3 regions of the Bradyrhizobium sp. sBnM-33 genome follow, and region 1 is predicted to be linked to each of the others. Evidence: riboswitches for the same ligand, from Rfam matches in the RefSeq annotation. Region 1 holds a riboswitch; each other region holds the start of a gene.
What was found. Region 1 has a riboswitch for S-adenosylmethionine ahead of RX328_RS03560 (O-succinylhomoserine sulfhydrylase). Riboswitches for the same ligand answer to the same signal wherever they lie in the genome.
Positions count from the first base shown of each region.

Region 1 (3,274 bases):
AGCTTCAACCCCTGGGCCTGATAGTTCGAGCCGATGCGCTGGCCGTACATCGCATCCGGCCGGGACAGCATTTTCTCGTAGACCAGACGGCCGACGATCTGGCCGTGCTCGAGGATGAACGGCACCTCGCGCGAGCGCACTTCGAGCACGGCGCGCGCGCCCTGCCCGCCGGCGCCGGCATAGCCGAAGCCGGGGTCGAAGAATCCGGCGTAATGCACGCGGAATTCGCCGACCAAGGGATCGAACGGCACCATTTCCGCGGCGTAATCCGGCGGCACCTGCACGGCCTCCTTCGAGGCCAGGATGTAGAACTCGCCGGGATCGAGGATGAGGCTACCGTCCGGGCGCGCCGGGATCGGCTCCCAGAATTCGTCGACCGCATAGCCGCCGCGGCGGTCGATATCGACCACGCCGGTGTGGCGCTTGGCGCGGTAGCCGACGAAGCCGCCCGTGTTCTCGCCGGAGAGATCGACCGACAGCGCCACGCCATTCGCGAGATCGGCATCGTCGATATCGACCAATCGCTCGGCGCCATGCAGCGCGTCGAGCTCGTCGGCATCGAGGATGGCGTCGCCGGTGCGGAAACGCACTTGTGATAGCCGCGAGCCCTCGCGCAGCAGCACCGGAAACGTCTTCGGGCTGATCTCGGCATAGAGCGGGCCGTGATAGCCGGCGCCGATCATATCGAAGCGGCGGGTGCCGTCGGCAATCACGCGGGTGAAAACGTCGAGCCGTCCAGTCGAACTCTTCGGGTTGGCCGCGGCCACGATCTGTGGCGGCAGCGCGAGGCTTTCCAGCAGCGGCACGATGTAGACGCAATTAGTCTCCAGCACCGCGCCGTCGGAGAGGTTTATTTCATGCAGCTTCAATTCGTCGATGCGCTCGGCGACGGTCGCGCCGGGACCGGGCAGGAAGCTCGCGCGTACCCGGTAGGCAACGTCGCCAAGGCGTAAATCGAGGCTCGCCGGCTGGATCTGGCTTTCGACAAACGGATAGGCCGGCAGGATCAGGCCCGCATCCGCCATCGCCGCGATCATGCGGTCGGGTAGAATTCCGTTACCGTCGGGCGGAAGCGTGAACGACACGGCGCGGTCCTCTGAGGTGGCCCTGGATGCCCAAATGTCATCCAAACCTCGTAAATATGGGCTTTTAGGGGTTATCCGATGGCTGCCTTGACTGAAAGGGCGCAAGCGAATATCAGCATGACTTATCCCGTGGTGATTTGAGCCGGCCGGCTTGCAGCCACGTTAAATAAATCGCTAAACAGGCCGGGGACACGTGTGATCCCGGCCTGTGGAAATTATTCCAGGCCGGTTTTTTGTGGCCATTTTCCGGTGGTCACGGCGGAGGTCACATGTCTGAAGTTGGTTCTACCAAGCGTTTTCGTCCCGAAACCCGCCTTGTCCATGGCGGCACGCTGCGCTCGCAATTCGGCGAGACGTCGGAAGCGCTGTTCCTCACCCAAGGCTATGTCTACGACAGCGCGGAGCAGTGCGAGGCGCGCTTCAAGGGCGAGGATCCCGGCTTTATCTATTCGCGCTATTCCAATCCCACGATTTCAATGTTCGAGCGCCGCATGATCGAGCTCGAAGGTGCGGAAGCTGCTCGCTCCACCGCCACCGGCATGGCCGCGGTGACGACCGCGATCCTCGCACCGCTCAGAGCCGGCGATCATGTGGTGGCATCGAAAGCCCTGTTCGGCTCGTGCCTGTACGTCGTGCAGGACCTCCTGCCGCGCTACGGGATCGAAACGACGCTGGTCGACGGCCTCGATCTCGACCAATGGCAGCGCGCATTGCGGCCTAACACCAAGACCTTCTTTCTGGAGAGCCCGACCAACCCGACGCTCGACGTGCTCGATATTCCCGCGATTGCCGAGATCGCGCACAAGGGCGGCGCGCGGCTGGTCGTCGATAACGTCTTCGCCACGCCGATCTGGCAGAGCCCGCTTTCGCTCGGCGCCGATGTCGTGGTCTACTCCGCAACCAAACATATCGACGGTCAAGGACGCTGCCTCGGTGGCATTATTCTCTCGTCCGAAGCTTTCATCGCAGAGCACATTCACAACTTCATGCGGCAGACCGGGCCATCGCTCTCGCCCTTCAACGCGTGGGTCCTGCTCAAGGGACTGGAGACGCTGGGAGTGCGGGTACGCGCGCAGACCGACAACGCGGCGAAAATCGCCGAGGCGTTGGCAAGCCATCCGAAGATTTCGCGATTGATCTATCCTGGCCGCGCCGATCATCCGCAAGCGGAGCTGGTGAAGAAGCAGATGCGCGGCGGCTCGACGCTGATCGGCTTCGAGGTGAAGGGCGGCAAGGCCGCCGCCTTCCGCGTCCTCAATGCGCTGCAGATCTCGCGCATCTCCAACAATCTCGGCGATGCCAAGAGCCTCGTCACCCATCCTGCGACCACCACGCATCAACGGCTGACACCGGAGGCGCGCGCCGAGCTCGGTATCAGCGAAGGCTTTATCCGTTTCTCGGCCGGGCTCGAGCATGCCGATGATCTGATCGAGGATTTTGAGGCGGCGCTGGAGAAGGCGTGAGCAGGCGAATGGACGGTGCTTCCGTCGTCATTGCGAGCGAAGCGAAGCAATCCAGAATCTTTCCTACGGGAGCAATGGATTGCTTCGTCGCTAGCGCTCCTCGCAATGACGGCGGATGGTTCGTCCGCACATCACCTCACATCGGCCGATACGCCCGCACGTCCGAGGGCACGGTGACGCCGAGCTTGATCTGGCCGACCGACTTGATGATGTCATCGCCGAGCAGTTGGGCGAAACAGGCATAGCCCCAATCGCTCATATGCAGGCCGTCGGCGATCACGAAATTCTCGATCGGAATCGCCTGCCGCTCGTGCCAGTCCTTCATCACCGCGAACCGCGGGAAGACGCCGACCTTGCGAAGCTCGGCCGTCTTGTTCAGCAGCTTCATCATCTTGCCGGCGCTTTCCGCATGCTCGTTGACCCGCGGCGAATATTGCGGATCGATCAGCACGACGTCGGAGCCTGCAGCCTGAATACGCGTGATGCCTTCGTCGATGAGCTTGGCAGTCTCGGCGGGATCCAGATTGCGCAGCACCGCATTGGTGCCGACCTGCCAGATCACCAGGTCAGGATGCAAGTCGATCACGGAAGTCTGCAGCCGCTTCATCATTTCCGGCGCGTCCTCGCCGCCTTTGCCGGCATTGATGACGGAGATGTCGGCCGTCGGATATTTGCGGCGTAGCTGCGCTGCGAGCCTGTTCGGATACGTAAACTCCGGTGAACTGG
Region 1 is NZ_CP136624.1:757,304-760,577, reverse strand. Features, by position in the region: gene RX328_RS03565 (2'-deoxycytidine 5'-triphosphate deaminase) at 1-1,085, opposite strand, end outside; SAM riboswitch at 1,205-1,284, shown strand; gene RX328_RS03560 (O-succinylhomoserine sulfhydrylase) at 1,355-2,548, shown strand; gene RX328_RS03555 (SGNH/GDSL hydrolase family protein) at 2,685-3,274, opposite strand, start outside.

Region 2 (3,274 bases), 630 kb from region 1:
TGCTTTAACGGCTGCGAAACGTCGGCGCGAGGAACGCCAGGATGAACTCGAATCCGGTCAGGTTGTGCGACTCGCGGTCGTCCGGCGCTACCTTGAACAGATGCTCGTGGGGATGCGTAATCGATTGCTCAACTTGCCCGGCGAGACCGCCTACATGCTCGCAATGCGTCCGCAGGCCGAATGCTTCGAGATTCTGGACGATAGTGTTCGCGCCGCCCTCGAGGAGATTGCCGATCCCGCCGGCGCTGCCGCACGCGCCGCTGCTGCCGGCGTCGAGAGCAAGAATGGTGAACCCAATAGGAGAGACGACAATGATAGCGAAAAAGAGGATGCCACAGACGCTGCTGAGTGACGAGGTCCCCGGCTTTCGGATTGGCCCGACTGGCGAAGTAGAAATTTTGACCGAGGCCGAGGTCGAGGCACTGGTCTGGCCCGCCGTCCGCGAAGCGATGCATAGAGCGGGCTGGCCGAGGCCAAAACGGACGCTGCACTGATGACACCTTTTGGTTCACGGACCGGCTGCACGTTGTCGATCTCACCGATGATGTGCGCTTTCTTGTACCTGAACAGAGCCGTCACGCATGCTCCCGGTCCATTCCCCGGTTCGACCCGAAGACAGTGTCAAATTCCCGCTTGATAACTCCGGGTCAAACCAGCTCTGGAAAACGATATCAGAGCCTGCTATACTGACACTGCATCCAGAGAAGGGGCCACACCCTCGCCAACCTGCCGAATCCGGGCAAGGTGGTTTCCCGCAAGGGAGATGCGGCCATTCGGCAACGAAACGGGTCGCGCGAATGTCAGTCCTCCTCGGGATCCGAAGGAGGGATTTTTATGCCTACACGTAAGTTCAAGACCCCCGCGACCGGTTCGAGTGAGCTAACTTCGGCTGGCATTCCTTGGTCCGAGGTGCCTGAATCCCCGTGTCCCTATACCGAATGGCTGGATGGGCGCCACGGCCCGGCGAAGGACGCGCTGCCGTCCGTTGATCAGTTTCCTATCCCCGAAGCACTTTTAGCTCTTCCTATTCTGCATGCTGACCGTCCACGCGGATCAAAGCCAATGGCCGATGTTCATGGCGCAAGGCAACGACTGGCTGGTTGCCGCCCTGGAGCTTGGTTGGTCAGTCCGTTCACCGGCTGGCGGTGGGCCAAATGGCCTCATGGAGAAGTTGGCTGGCTTTCGGCCGATACGGTGCTGCCTGACGCCCTCCGCGTGCGATCACGCAACGATGTTCAGTAGGCGTAGCCTAGAGAGCGGTGATGCCCAATTCTGACAGCCGGGAACTGACACGCAGAAGCATCTTAGTTGGTGCGACCGCTTCATTGATTTGCAGGCCAGCCATTGTGCGGGCCGCAAGCTTGATGCCGATCCAGCAACTGATTCTCTCGACCGTTTCAATCAATCCAGAAAAGCCCTCGTTGGGCTTTATCGGCACCTGGCGGATTCACTTCATGAGGCAAGCCTTGAGGAGAGGCTGGGAAGGCCGTGACTCCCAGACGTTCGGTGGAACTTCTGAAGCTGCCGCTCGATGCTATGTCATGTGGATGACCGCACAGGGATTGTGAAAAGCCGGAGGGATGGCCCACGTAATTCTATGGGCGACGGCACCGGCGGACGACGTCGGAATCCGCTTCGCATTTTCGAAGCCGCGTTTGCCGACGCTGCCAAAAGAACTTTGTATAGTACTCTTAAAGGCTGCCCATCGGTTGGGGCATCGTGTTTGGGCGACGCGAATGTAGTGCGCGCGAAAGGCGTGTCCCTTCCCGGATTATTTCGTGGGGGCGGCAGGAGTTTGTGATCGAGCAGGAACTGTAGCGCCTTGCGGAAGGCGTCCTCGGTATCGATTGTCTTTGCGAATCCAGCTTGGCGCAGCTTGACGGTGCTCACGAATGCCCGAGGTCCTTCCAGGGCGCGTAGGCGAATGCGAAGTCCGTATGCTGGTCTCCTTGGCCGACAAGCTCCCGCAGGCTCCGTGAACGAAGTCCGTACTTCGTGACGGATCCGGTCCCAGAGATCCGGATTTTCCTTTTGGGTAGGCTGCCACGCTCGTTGGCATGTCCGGCCCCGTTTCGACACCAAGGAGTCTGGCCATGGCTGGCCACACCTTCCGCCACTCGAACACGTCGCCGTAGGTGATATTGAACGAACTAGGCAGCTCCGGCTTGGATTTCTCAGCCGCTCAGGCTCAAAATCTGAAGGTCATAGGTTCAAATCCTATCCCCGCAACCAGAAAGAGCCGCCAAGTCAAAGGCTTGGCGGCTTTTCTTTTGATTGGGAATTCCTGAAACTGACCGTATCTTTCGTTCGAATCGCTCTCGCTCCGCCATCGACCAGGGCAGTCTGCCTTCGAGCTCGGTCGACCAGCCCCAAAATCCCAACAAACTGAGACCTTTTGGGTGACGGACCGTACTAGAGATTACCGAAGAGGCGGCAATTTGCGGCTGGAGATGACATTTTTCTCCAAAGCTTCGTACTTCGTCATTTCAGTACAGTTCTGAAAACCAAAGGGCGAGCGCAATAACTTGCGCTGCAGTTTGCTCAGGGTTCGAATCCTTCTCCGACGAGCAAGAGTAACAGCCTCTCTAACTTTCAGCAGCCCCGACCGGGAATGTCCGCTATCGGCGGGATAGTGTTGAAAAAGTCTTTTTGGGGGTCACGAACGGAAATTTCTAGAGCCGCTGATGCGTTTCGCGCGCGGCGATATGAGGGGACCACATCGTTTCACACAAAAACGACCACAGAGCATCGTATCGGCGCTACGGAGTATTGCTGTGGCGGAGTCGGCTAAAAATCAAATTTTGCGAGATTTCGGCGTCGTTCGATTTTCGACTTTTGCAACACTATCGGCGGAAGCGCGGAAAACATTTGCTCGTATTGAGATCACTCAGTTTGACCCGAAGCCGAACCATCGCAACAAACACGGGATGTCCGATATGCGGCGCGTCAAACTAGTAGAAACATTAACCTACGTTAAACCGCTGCGGCGGCGACAGTGCTTGCGACTTCATTACGCTTCTCGGCGGCGCGGCGGCCGCATGGCCGCTAGCGGCACGGGCCTCGCGCATGTCTATTCGATCAGGATCAGACCGGGAGGGAGTGAATCGTCGTATAGACTGGCCCAGTCGGATCGTCCGATCGGAACGAACCCTTTGATTTTTGCGGTCTGCAGCGCAGGGACGCCGGATTTCTCCAGCTTGCTGGCAATCAAACCGCGCAAAGGCATGGGCAAATCCAAGCTCCGATCGTCGACGACGCGCGCGGCCCGGAGGAA
Region 2 is NZ_CP136624.1:1,384,212-1,387,485, forward strand. Features, by position in the region: gene RX328_RS06540 (hypothetical protein) at 1-352, shown strand, start outside; SAM-I-IV-variant riboswitch at 690-794, shown strand; gene RX328_RS06545 (hypothetical protein) at 1,263-1,568, shown strand; gene RX328_RS06550 (hsp70 family protein) at 3,071-3,274, opposite strand, start outside.
Region 2: linked by a shared signal. The riboswitch ahead of RX328_RS06545 (hypothetical protein) and the one ahead of RX328_RS03560 (O-succinylhomoserine sulfhydrylase) in region 1 are both predicted to bind S-adenosylmethionine.

Region 3 (3,274 bases), 1.6 Mb from region 1:
GAACGATACGATCGCGCGCCGGCCGATGCGCAGCAGGTTTTCCAGGACCGGCTTCGGCTGTCGCGTCGCCTGCAGCGTCTGCGACAGGATGACGTAATCGAAAGCATCGTCCGGATAATTGACGAGGTCGGTGTCGGCATCGCCCTGCACCACCGCGAGCCCCTTGGCGACGCAGCGGTTGACGCCCTCGCGCGACAGCTCGATGCCGCGGCCATCGATGCCGCGGCTCTCCAGGAGTTGCAGCAACTCGCCATCGCCGCAGCCGACGTCGAGCACTTTTGAGCCGGCCGGAATCATTTCTGCGACGAGGAGATGATCGGTGCGATACTTGCCCGTGCGATCGGGAGCGATCCCGCCGAGCGGCAACGCTTGTTCCTGAAGGGCCATATCAGCCACCTCTAGAGCTTTTCCGTTCCGATGTAGTCGGAACGGAAAATGCTCTACCTTTCTTGTTTTGACGCGTTTTCTTCACGCGAACCGGTATCCACTTCGCTTGAAAACGCTTTGCTCTCAAGGCCGCGCGCCTTGCCCGCGGATTCCAGAAAGGCGCGAGAAATGTCGAAGAACTCGGGCACGTCGAGCAGGAAGGCATCGTGGCCGCGGTCGGTCTCGATCTCGGCGAACGACACCCGCGCGCTCGACGCGTTCAGCGCGTGCACCAGCGCCCGCGATTCCGAGGTCGGAAACAGCCAGTCGGACGTGAACGACACTACGCAGAAGCGGGTCTTGATGCCGCGAAATGCTTCCGCCAGCACGCCGTCATGGTCGGCGGCGATATCGAAATAGTCCATCGCCCGCGTCAGATAGAGATAGCTGTTGGCATCGAAGCGCTCGACGAACGACGAGCCCTGATAGCGCAGATAGCTTTCGACTTGGAAATCCGCGTCGAACGAAAACGTCGGCAGTTCGCGGTCCTGCATCCGCCGCCCGAACTTGCGATGCAGCGCGGCATCGGAGAGATAGGTGATGTGCCCTGCCATCCGCGCGACCGCCAGTCCGCGATGCGGATGCGTGCTGCGTTCGAAATAGCGCCCATGGTGCCAGTCCGGATCGGCCATCACGGCCTGCCGGCCGAGTTCGTGAAACGCAATGTTTTGCGCCGAATGGCGCGTTGAGCAGGCGACCGGCAGCGCGGAAAACACTCGTTCCGGATAGGCTGCCGTCCATTGCAGCACCTGCATGCCGCCCATCGATCCGCCGATCACGCACAACAATGTTTCGATGCCCAGCCGGTCGAGCAGCATGGCCTGCGCGCGGACCATGTCGGGGATCGTGATGATCGGAAAATCCAGTCCCCACGCCTTACCGGTCGCGGGATTCGTCGAGGCCGGACCGGTCGATCCCATGCAGCCGCCGATCACGTTCGAACAGATGATGAAATATCTGTCGGTGTCGAGCGGACGGCCTGGACCGACCATGATTTCCCACCAGCCGGCCTTGCCAGTCAGAGGATGCACGTTGGCGACATGCTGATCCAGCGTTAGCGCGTGGCAGATCAGGATCGCGTTGGAGCGGTCGGCGTTCAGTTCGCCATAGGTCTGGTATGCGATCTGGAATGGCGCGAGATCGATGCCGCAATCGAGCTTCAAGGGCTGCTCGAAGCCGAATTTGACCACCGGCGAAGTCGGATGGTCGGCCTCGTGGGCGCGATCCTCGCTGTGAATCGACGGACTGGATACCGACTGCAATTGTGTCATCCCGACCTTCCTCCTCGCGGAGGTCTTTACAGACAGAAATCAGGCCGTAAAAAACCCGGCCTGAACGAAAGGTTCGGCCGGGATCAATCTGTCCCCGGCCTGTTTAGCGAGTTGTTTAACGTGGCTGCAAGCCGGCCGGCTCAAATGACCACGGAATGGAACAAAGCTAGTCCGAAGCAGGTCCCCCGTCAAGGCAGCCGCATGGTTAACCGGGCTCGCAGACCTCATGGTGAGGAGGTGCCCTTGCGCCATCTCGAACCATGAGGGAGAACGGGCTTCATCCTTCGAGACGCGGCGCATGCGCCGCTCCTCAGGATGAGGTAAAGCTCTCATCAGGTTACGCCCAATGTCCAAGGCTCCCCCGGCTCCGCCCTCGCTGCAGGAATTGCGCAAGGAGATCGACGCGATCGACGAGCAGGTCCATCGCCTGCTGATGGCGCGCGGCGATATCATCGACCGGCTGATCCAGGTGAAGCAGACCCAGGAAGTGGGGTCGGCATTCCGGCCCGCGCGCGAGGCCAGCATGATGCGCAGCCTGGTCGAGCGTCATCGCGGCATGCTGCCGCTCGATACCATCGAGAGCATCTGGCGCGTCATCATCTCGACCTTCACTTACGTCCAGGCGCCGTTCTCGGTGCATGCAGACGTCTCGGTCGGCGAGCCCGCGATGCGGGATTCGGCGCGGTTTCACTTCGGCTTCGTCGTGCCCTATGTCGGCCATTTCAGCGCGCAGGCCGCAGTCGAGGCGGTGGCGAAATCGAAGGGCGATCTGGCGCTGGTCTCGGCGGTCTCGAGCCGCACGGGGTGGTGGAGTGCGCTGGAAGCCGATGGCGCGCCAAAAATCATTGCGCGGCTGCCGTTCCTCGAACGCGCCGATCATCCGGCCGCGCTGCCGGTATTCGTGATCTCGCGCGTCGCTGATGATGCCATGGTGACGGAGGTGCAGATGTGGAGCGTGCGCGTCGCCGGCTGGAACGCCGATATCGCCCGAGCGCTGGCGCCGCTCGCCGAAATCGTCGCCGTGCCCGATACCGCTTTCGATGGCGCGGCGCTTCTGGTGTCGGATGCCGGCACCGGGTTCGAAAAGATCAAGACCGCCCTGATCCAGGCCGGCGCCTCGGTGCGCTCGTCGGCTCTCGTCGGCAGCCACGCAACGCGCTATACGGTGCCCCCGAACGGGTCGGCGAAGCCTTAAAACGCCGCCCGAAATTCCGGAGTTGAAGATGAACCGCCCCGTGCCGAATCCCGGCATTCTCGATATTGCGCCCTACACGCCCGGCAAGACGCCGGTGCCGGAGCTGGGCCGCAAAGTGTTCAAGCTGTCGGCCAACGAGACCCCGTTCGGGCCGTCGCCGAAGGCGATCGAAGTCTACAAGGACGTGGCGGCGCACCTGGAGGACTATCCGGAAGGAACTTCGCGGGTGCTGCGCGAAGCGATCGGCCGCGCCTACGGGCTCGATCCCAGCCGCATCATCTGCGGCGCCGGCTCGGACGAAATCCTCAACCTTTTGGCGCATACCTATCTCAGCCAGGGCGATGAGGCGATCTCGACCGCCCACGGCTTCCTGGTCTATCCG
Region 3 is NZ_CP136624.1:8,376,575-8,379,848, forward strand. Features, by position in the region: gene metW (methionine biosynthesis protein MetW) at 1-387, opposite strand, end outside; gene RX328_RS39300 (homoserine O-acetyltransferase MetX) at 441-1,697, opposite strand; SAM riboswitch at 1,780-1,859, opposite strand; gene RX328_RS39305 (chorismate mutase) at 2,044-2,892, shown strand; gene hisC (histidinol-phosphate transaminase) at 2,921-3,274, shown strand, end outside.
Region 3: linked by a shared signal. The riboswitch ahead of RX328_RS39300 (homoserine O-acetyltransferase MetX) and the one ahead of RX328_RS03560 (O-succinylhomoserine sulfhydrylase) in region 1 are both predicted to bind S-adenosylmethionine.